Linked DNA regions of Catenulispora sp. EB89. Each later gene encodes a partner of the first gene's protein in a complex. Links are inferred from orthologs where the notes say so. Each region holds a gene or a part of one and is shown on either strand. Other genes may lie near its edges.

What was found.
Region 2: the proteins of ABH920_RS40010 (region 1) and smc are in contact, whole or in part, in a crystal structure (PDB 3ZGX), measured with the Bacillus subtilis proteins. The link is inferred for Catenulispora sp. EB89 from one-to-one orthologs.

The regions. Positions count from the first base shown.
Region 1 is NZ_JBGCCU010000027.1:90,599-94,425, reverse strand. What follows is about bases 1-2,963. They hold ABH920_RS40010 (ScpA family protein), read right to left. Parts: upstream 2,008-2,963; coding sequence 994-2,007; downstream 1-993. Other genes in these bases: ABH920_RS40000 (ParA family protein), read right to left, coding at 2,617-2,963; ABH920_RS40005 (hypothetical protein), read right to left, coding at 2,024-2,614; scpB (SMC-Scp complex subunit ScpB), read right to left, coding at 71-625. Outside these bases: more of ABH920_RS40000, read right to left, coding at 2,964-3,636. UniProt on the Bacillus subtilis protein: Participates in chromosomal partition during cell division. May act via the formation of a condensin-like complex containing Smc and ScpB that pull DNA away from mid-cell into both cell halves.
Region 2 is NZ_JBGCCU010000002.1:459,599-464,623, reverse strand. Bases 1-4,205 are described here. They hold smc (chromosome segregation protein SMC), read left to right. Parts: upstream 1-306; coding sequence 307-4,005; downstream 4,006-4,205. Other genes in these bases: ABH920_RS05560 (GNAT family N-acetyltransferase), read left to right, coding at 4,022-4,205; ABH920_RS05570 (hypothetical protein), read left to right, coding at 1-119. Also shown: more of ABH920_RS05560, read left to right, coding at 4,206-4,585; ABH920_RS05555 (OsmC family protein), read right to left, coding at 4,682-5,025. UniProt on the Bacillus subtilis protein: Required for chromosome condensation and partitioning.

The DNA of each region.
Region 1 (3,827 bases):
TCGATGCCTGATTCATCCCGGTTTCGGCGTGGGTCGAAATGCCGCCACCAGCGCGGATGAGGCCGGCGTGTCAGGCCAGCGACTCGTTTTCCTCCATCGACTCCACCGAGGGCAGCAACGGTGCCAGCTCCGGCAGCTCGTCGAGCGTGCGCATGCCCATCTTCTCCAGGAAGAGAAGCGTGGTGCGGTAGAGGATGGCGCCGGAGTCCACGTCGGTGCCGGCCTCCTCGATCAGGCCGCGGGTGAGCAGCGTGCGCATGACGCCGTCGCAGTTCACGCCGCGCACCGCAGAGATGCGCGACCGGCTGACCGGCTGGCGGTACGCGACGACGGCGAGGGTCTCCAGCGCGGGCTGACTGAGCTTGGCCTGCTGACCGTCGAGAACGAACTTCTCGACGAGCGGCGCACACGCCGCGCGAGTGTAGAGGCGCCAGCCGCCGGCAACCTGCCGGAGGTCGAAGCCGCGCTGCTGCTCGGTGTACTCGGCGGAAAGCTCGTGGAGAGTCTGGACGACCTCGTCGCGCGGGCGCTCGGTGATCTGAGCCAGGACGACGTCGGCGACCGGTTCCTCGACCACCAGGAGGATCGCCTCCAGGCACTGCCGCAGCGGCGGGAGGGGCGCCATGTCGGTGGAGAGCTGCCAGGTGGCTTCGTCGAGGGCGGCGAGGGAGGGCTCGGCCTCGGTGCGCGGGGACGGCAGCGGGGACTTGGATTCGCTGCGCGGGGCGGGGAAGGCGGTGGTGATGGCGGGCTCGGCGCGCGGCAGAGAAGGCTCAGCGACCTGATCGGCGCCAGCAGAAGCCTCGGCAGCGGGCGATTCAGCAGGCTCAGCAACCTGGTCGGCGGCCGAAGACTCGGCAGCGGCGGCAGCAGCGGGCCCGGCGGCCTGCTCGCCGGCAGCCGAAGATTCGGCGGCAGCGGAAGCCGTCTCGGCAGCAGCGCCGTCGTCGCCCTCGGCGGCGTACTCCGGGCTCTCGTACTCCCAGTCGTCGCTCATTCCAGCTCTCCCGCTTCCCACTGTTCGTCCACCGCTTCCAGCTCCGCCTCGGCCGTCTCCTCGTCCGCCGGGGCGCTGCGGTCGAACTCGTCGACCGCGACCTTCAGGTCGCCTTCCTCGGTGCCGGTCCAGGAGATGGTCAGTTCGGCGAAGGCGTCGGGCTGGTCGAACATCACCGCCGCTTCGCGGAAGAGTTCCAGGAGGCCGAGGAAGCGGGCGACGATGGTCAGGGTGTCCGGGGCGTCTTCGCACAGCTTTTCGAAGGAGGCTTTGCGGAACTCGCGCATCTTCGCGATCAGGACCGCCACCTGTTCGCGGACGCTGACCTTGCTGCCGTGCAGGTGCGTGACCGAGACCTCCGGCGGGGTCTTCGGGGTCATGGCCTTGATCGCAAGGGCGGCGAACTGCTCGGGGGTGAGGTTGATGATCACTTCGGGGAGCAGGTCCGCGAAGGACGGTTCCAGCTTCACCGAGCGCGGGAACATGCGGCCGGCGGCGGCGTGGCGGCGGCCGAGGTCGGTGGCGACCTGCTTGTAGGCCTTGTACTGGAGCAGGCGGGCGAACAGCAGGTCGCGCGCTTCCAGCAGGGCCAGGTCGCCTTCGTCCTCGACCTCGGCGGCCGGGAGGAGACGCGCTGCCTTCAGGTCCAGCAGGGTCGCGGCGATGACCAGGAACTCCGAGGCCTGGTCCAGGTCCCAGGAGTCGCCCATGGCGCGGATGTAGGCGATGAACTCGTCGGTGACCTTGGACAGCGCCAGGGTGGTGACGTCCAGTTTGTGCTTGGCGATCAGGCCCAGGAGCAGGTCGAAGGGGCCCTCGAACTCCGGGAGGCTGACCTGGAAGCCCTCGACGCGGACCGCGGTGTCCTCGGTGCCGGCCGGGGCTTTCTCGGCGGGAGCAGCCTCGGCCGCAGCGGCATCGGACGTGCCAGGAGTGCTGGACGCGTCCGCCACGTCCCCCGCACTCGCCGCATCCGCATCCGCCGCGGCTTGGTCCACTTCCAGAGTCACGCTTGCACTCTAGCGGTCACCCGCCGGCCGACAGCCGCTTGACCAGGATGCTGTCCCGCCCGCGCGCGTCGAGGTCGGCCAGCAGCGCGGCCACGGCCTCGCGCACGATGCGCCCGCGGTCCACCGCCAGGCCGTACTCGCCGCGCAGCATGATGCGCGCGTGCTCCAAGCCGATGAGCTCGTCCGGGGACACGTAGACGGTGATCTTCTCGTCGTGGCGCTCGCGGCCGCTCGGCCGGCGCGGGGCCGTGACCTTGCGGGTTTGAGCCGGCGGGGCCGGCGGGGCGACTTCCGGTGCCGGAACCGCCGGCTCAGCCGCCGATGCCGCCGATGCCGCTGAAGTCGCCGACGTCGCTGAAGCCTGTACCGCGGCCGCCGCCTCCTCGGCGGAGACCGCCGGCGCGGGCACCGTCTTGCCCGGCGCCTTCGGCCCGGCCGCGTCGGACGCGGCCGGCGGCGCGACCGGAGTGTGACCCCGGTCGCCCCGGTCGCCCCGGTCGCGGCCCGGCGGACGCTCGGCGCTCTCGTCCTCGCGGGCCTCCCGGCCCTCGCGCACCAGCGTGCCGTTGCCGGCCGTGGTGCGGAACAGCTCGTCAGCCGCGGGCATCCTCACCCGGCGTGGCACCGGACCAGAACCTCCCTCGCCAGCTGGCGGTAGGCGGCGGCGCCGACCGATGCCGAGGCGTACGAGGTGATGGGCTCGCCGGCGACGGTGGTCTCCGGGAAGCGGACGGTGCGGCCGATCACGGTGTGGAACACCTGCGGGCCGAAGGCCTGGACCACGCGGGCCAGCACCTCGCGGCCGTGCACGGTGCGGGCGTCGTACATCGTGGCCAGGATGCCGTCGAGCTCCAGCTCCGGGTTCAGCCGCTCGCGGACCTTCTCGATGGTCTCGGTCAGCAGCGCCACGCCGCGCAGCGCGAAGAACTCGCACTCCAGCGGGACGATCACGCTGTGCGCGGCCGTCAGCGCGTTGACGGTGAGCAGGCCCAGCGAGGGCTGGCAGTCGATGATGATGAAGTCGTAGTCCTGCATCACCGGCTTGAGCGTGCGCGCCAGCGCCGACTCCCGGGCGACCTCGGTGACCAGCTGCACCTCGGCGGCCGACAGGTCGATGTTCGACGGCAGCAGGTCCATGCCCGGCGTCACCGTCTTGAGCAGCACGTCCTCGACGTTCACCCCGCGGTGCATCAGCAGGTTGTAGACCGTGCGGTCCAGCTCCATCGGGTTCACGCCCAGGCCCACCGACAGCGCGCCCTGCGGGTCGAAGTCGACCAGCAGCACCTTCTGCCCGTACTCGGCCAGCGCGGCGCCCAGGTTGATGGTCGACGTGGTCTTCCCGACGCCGCCCTTCTGGTTGCACATCGCGATGATGCGCGCCGGGCCGTGCTCGACCGGGGGGCGGGGCACCGGGAACCGCGGCATCGGACGGCCGGTCGGCCCCACCCGCTCGCGGCGCTGCGTCGCCGGGTCCGGCGCGAGCGTGGCGGCGTAGTCGGGGTCCGGCTCTATCTCCGCGTCCGGGTCGAACCCGTCCTGGTAGCGGAGTTCGTCCTCGATGATGCCGTAGGGATCGTCGAACTCCACTCCGGCGCGAGCGGCGTCGGAGGTCTTGTCAGTCGTGTTCATCATGTCCTCGGAACGCTGTGGATTACGAGGAGCAGGCGTGATCCCCGTCTGAGACGCCATCGCGCCGGCGGAGCCGCCCTGGGCGGCGGAGGTCGGTGCTACCACCTGACCGGCGGCAAATGTCGACTCATTCACAAGTCGTTCTACCTCCTTACCGACTTGCCCACTCTCATCGCTGGAGTGACTCTATG
Region 2 (5,025 bases), on another replicon or contig:
AGGCGTATGTGTCCCGCCTCGAGGACGAGAACGCGGCGCTGGCCGCCTCGAAGTACAGCTCGACCGGGCTGGACTCCGAGTTCAGCGAGCTGGAGCGGGAACCCGCTCTGACCCGCTAGCCGGCGAAAGCTGGTCCCATCAGCGGCATCTCCACTAAAGGGACGTTGGAGCGACCTCCGGCGTCCCTTGCACTGGAGGGGGTACGCTCGCCAGAAGCATCGCCGGGCTCGTGAACAGCAGGCGAAGCTTTAACCGGACCCCTAACCAGGCCCGCCGGCCGGGCAGCGCAGGAGAGTGTCGCCGCACGTGTACCTGAAGACCCTGACCCTGCGCGGCTTCAAGTCCTTCGCCTCGGCCACCACCCTGCGCCTGGAACCGGGCATCACCTGCGTGGTCGGCCCCAACGGCTCGGGCAAGTCGAACGTCGTGGACGCCCTGGCCTGGGTGATGGGCGAGCAGGGTGCCAAGTCGCTGCGCGGCGGCAAGATGGAGGACGTCATCTTCGCCGGCACCACCGGCCGCGCGCCGCTGGGCCGCGCCGAGGTGGCGCTGACCATCGACAACGGCGACGGTGCGCTCCCCATCGACTACTCCGAGGTCACCATCTCGCGGATCATGTTCCGCAACGGCGGCTCGGAGTACGCCATCAACGGCGACCCCTGCCGGCTGCTGGACATCCAGGAGCTGCTCTCCGACTCCGGCATCGGCCGCGAGATGCACGTCATCCTCGGCCAGGGCCGCCTGGACGCGGTGCTGCAGGCCAGCGCCGAGGACCGCCGCACCTTCATCGAGGAGGCCGCCGGCGTCCTGAAGCACCGCAAGCGCAAAGAGAAGGCGCTGCGGAAGCTGGACGCGATGCAGGCCAACCTGACCCGGCTCACCGACCTCACCGGCGAACTGCGGCGCCAGCTCAAGCCGCTGGGCCGGCAGGCCGAGGTGGCCCGGCGCGCCGTGGTCATCCAGGCCGACCTGCGCGACGCCCGGCTCCGACTGCTCGCCGACGACCTGGTCACCATGCGCCACGCCTTCGAGCAGGAGTCCGCCGACGAAGAGGCGATGAAGGTCCGGCGCAAGCAGCTGGAGCGCGAGTACTCCGAGGCGCAGGCCCAGGAGTCCGAGCTCGAACAGCGCGGCGCCGCTCTGGTCCCGTACCTGGCCCAGACCCAGGAGACCTGGTATCGCCTCAGCTCTCTGAAGGAGCGCTACCGCGGCTCGGCGCAGCTCGCCGTCGAGCGGGTCCGCAACGCCTCGCGCACCGCCCCCGAGGAGCGGCACGGCCGCGATCCCGAGGAGATGCAGGCCGAGGCCGCGCGCATCCGCGAGGAGGAGGCCGAGCTCGCCGAGGAGATCGCCGAGGCGCAGGAGACGCTGGCCGGCGCGGTCATGCAGCGCACCGACGCCGAGACCGCGTTGCAGCAGGAAGAGCGTCGGCTGGCCGCCTCCGTGCGCGCCGCCGCCGACCAGCGCGAGAGCCTGGCGAAGCTGGAGGGCCGGGTCGGCGCGATGCGCTCCAAGGCCACGGCCGCCGACGCCGAGATCGGCCGCCTCGGCGCCGCCGCCGAGGAGGCCCGGGGCCGGGCGGCCGGCGTGCAGCGCGAGTACGACGAGCTCAAGGCCGAGGTCGAGGGCCTGGAGACGGACGGCGGCGGGCTGGACGACGAGGTCGAGGAGGCCTCGCAGGCGCTGTCCGAGTCCGAGGAGAAGCTGACCGAGCTGCGGGCCGCCGAGCGCGAGGCCCAGAAGGAGCAGGCCGGATTCGCGGCCCGCAAGGAAGCCCTCGAACTCGGCCTGAACCGCAAGGACGGCGCCGGCGCCCTGCTGGCCGCCACCGACCGGCTCTCCGGCCTGCTCGGCAGCGTCGCGGCGATACTGACGGTGGAGTCCGGCGCCGAGGCCGCGGTGGCCGCCGCGCTCGGCACCGCCGCCGACGCGGTCGCCGTGACCAGCGTGGACAGCGCGGTCAACGCCATCCGGCTGCTGAAGGCCGACGACGCCGGCCAGGCCACGGTCATCGTCGGCGGCGACGTCTCCTACCCGGACGACGGGGAATGGCCCGAACTGCCGGCCAACGCCCGCTATGTCATCGACCTGATCCAGGTCCAGGAGGAGCTGCGCCCGGCGTTCACCCGGCTGCTGAACCGGATGGCCGTGGTCGAGGACCTGTCCGAGGCCTCCGAGCTGATCGGGCGGATCCCGGACGTGCGGGCCGTGACCCGGGACGGCGACGTACTGGGCCGGGACTCGGCGCGCGGCGGCTCGTCCTCGGCGCCGACCCTGCTGGAGGTCCAGGCCGCGGTCGACGAGGCCACCGAGAAGCTGTACGAGGCCGGCGCCCGCGCCGAGCGCCTGCGGACCGAGCTGGAGTTCGCGACCGCCGAGCGGCAGACCGCCAAGGCCCGCGTCGACACCCTGATGGCGCAGCGCCGCGAGGCCGACAGCCAGAAGGCCGGCGTCGCGCAGCAGCTCGGCCGGCTCGGCGGCCAGGCCCGTGCCGCGCTCAGCGAGGTCGAGCGCTTCGTCGCCGCGATCGAGAAGGCCGAGGAGGCGCGCGACCGGGACCTGGGGCAGGTCGAGGAACTGGAGGGCCAGCTGCTCGAAGCCCAGGAGGTCGCGGCCGCCGCCGAAGAGCTCGACGACGTCCTGTCCACCGGCCGCCGCGACGACTTCGCCCAGCAGGCCACCGCCGCGCGCACCGCGGAGATGGAGGCGCGCCTGGCGGTGCGCACCGCCGAGGAGCGGGCCCGCGCCCTGGCCGGCCGCGCCGACCAGCTGGACCGCGCCGCGCAGCAGGAGCGCGAGGCCCGCGAACGGGCCATAGAGCGCGCCGAGCGGCTGGCCGAGGAGGCCGAGGTCGCGCGGGCCGTGGCCCACGGCTTCGAGCAGGTCATCCGGCACCTGGAGCAGTCGCTGGCGCTGGCCCAGGCCCGGCGCGAGGACGCGGAGCGGGCCCGGGTCGAGCACGACGCCGGGATCCAGGTCGTGCGGACCCGGGTCCGGGAGCTGTCCGGCGAGCTGGAGAAGCTCACCGACTCGGTGCACCGCGACGAGGTCGCCCGCGCCGAGCGCCGGATGCGCATCGAGCAGATGGAGGAGAAGGCGCTCGCCGAGCACGGCGTCGAGGCCGACGTGCTGGTCGCCGAGTACGGGCCCGAGGTGCCGATCCCGCCGACCGTCGAGGGCGACATCCCGGTGCCCTACGACCGCGCCGAGCAGCAGCGCCGGCTGAAGAAGGCGGAGAAGGACTACTCGGCGCTGGGCAAGGTGAACCCGCTGGCGCTGGAGGAGTTCGCGGCGCTGGAGGAGCGGCACCAGTTCCTGTCCGAGCAGCTGGAGGACCTGAAGAAGACCCGCAAGGACCTGCTGGACATCATCAAGGAGGTCGACGACCGGGTCGAGCAGGTCTTCACCGAGGCCTACCACGACGTCGCCCGCGAGTTCGAGGGCGTGTTCTCCCGCCTGTTCCCCGGCGGCGACGGCCGGCTGATCCTCACCGACCCCGAGGACATGCTGACCACCGGCATCGAGGTCGAGGCGCGCCCGCCGGGCAAGAAGGTGAAGCGGCTGTCGCTGCTGTCCGGCGGCGAGCGGTCGCTGACCGCGGTGGCGTTCCTGGTGTCCATCTTCAAGGCCCGGCCCTCGCCGTTCTACATCATGGACGAGGTCGAGGCGGCGCTGGACGACACCAACCTGGGCCGCCTGATCAACATCATGGAGGAGCTGCGGGCCACCTCGCAGCTGATCGTGATCACGCACCAGAAGCGCACCATGGAGGTCGCCGACGCGCTGTACGGCGTCACCATGCGCGGGGACGGCGTCACCACGGTCATCAGCCAGAAGCTGCGCAACAAGGAGACCGGCGCCATAAGCGACGCACCGAAGGTCGTGCCGGCACAGGCCGCGGCCGAGGTCTCCGCGGAGGCGGCGGCGAGGGAGTCCGCGCAGGCTTCGGCCGACGAGTCCGCGCAGGCCGCAGCGGAGAACGCAATGGAAGACGAGACGGTCTGAGCCTTACCCTGCTGCGATGACCACTGGGGAAATACGCCTGACCGAAGACGTCCTGCTGCGGCCGATGCGCCTGACGGACGCCGCCGCCCTGGCCCGTGCCTTCGACCGGAACCGCGCGCACCTGGCGAAGTGGGACCCGATCCGCCCGGATGACTTCTACACCGAGACGGGGCAGTACTCGCGGCTGAAGAAGCTCGAAGCGGACCGGGCCGAGGGCCGCATCGAGCGCTGGACCTTCGACCGCGGCGACGGCGAGGTGTACGGCAGCCTCACGCTGTCGAGCATCGAGCTGGGGATCTTTCTCAACGCCCGGATGGGCTACTGGGTGGACGTCGAGCTGGTCGGCCGGGGACTGGCGACCGCCGCCGTGAACGGCGTGTGCGAGTACGCGCACCAGCGCTGGAACCTGCACCGGATCGAGGCCGGGACGAACGTGGAGAACGTCGCCTCGCAGCGGGTGCTGGCCAAGTGCGGGTTCGAGGAGATCGGGCTGTCGCGGTCGCACCTGTACGTCAACGGCCGGTGGGCCGACAGCAAGCAGTTCTACCGGATCCTGCACACCGACTCGCTCAAGCCCTGATATCCCGTATCCCAGGCTGTGCCGGTTCTCCCGGCTCTCCCGGGCCGAACCGCCTTCGGGCGCGGTTCGGCGCCGGTGCGAACTTTCTCCGCTCTCTCAGTCTTCCCCGAGCTCCAGCTTCACCGGCGTGCCCTCCCGCAGGGAGCGGCTGACCGTGCAGTGCCGCTCCTCCACGCGCTCGGCGACGTCCCGGAACACCTTCTCGGCGTCCGCGTCGCCCTCGGGCAGCTCCACGCTGTAGCTCAAGGTCACCGGCCCGAGCTTGTTCCGCTCGATCTTCTCCGAGGTCGCCGCCGCGATCAGCCTGGTCATCCGGTGCCCGCGCTGCGCGGTCAGCGGCTCGGTGGTGACGATGTTGCAGCCGGCCACCGCGACCAGGAGCAGCTCGACGGGGGAGAAGTTCGGGCCCTGGCCGTCTCCGCTCAACTCGATGCGGGCGC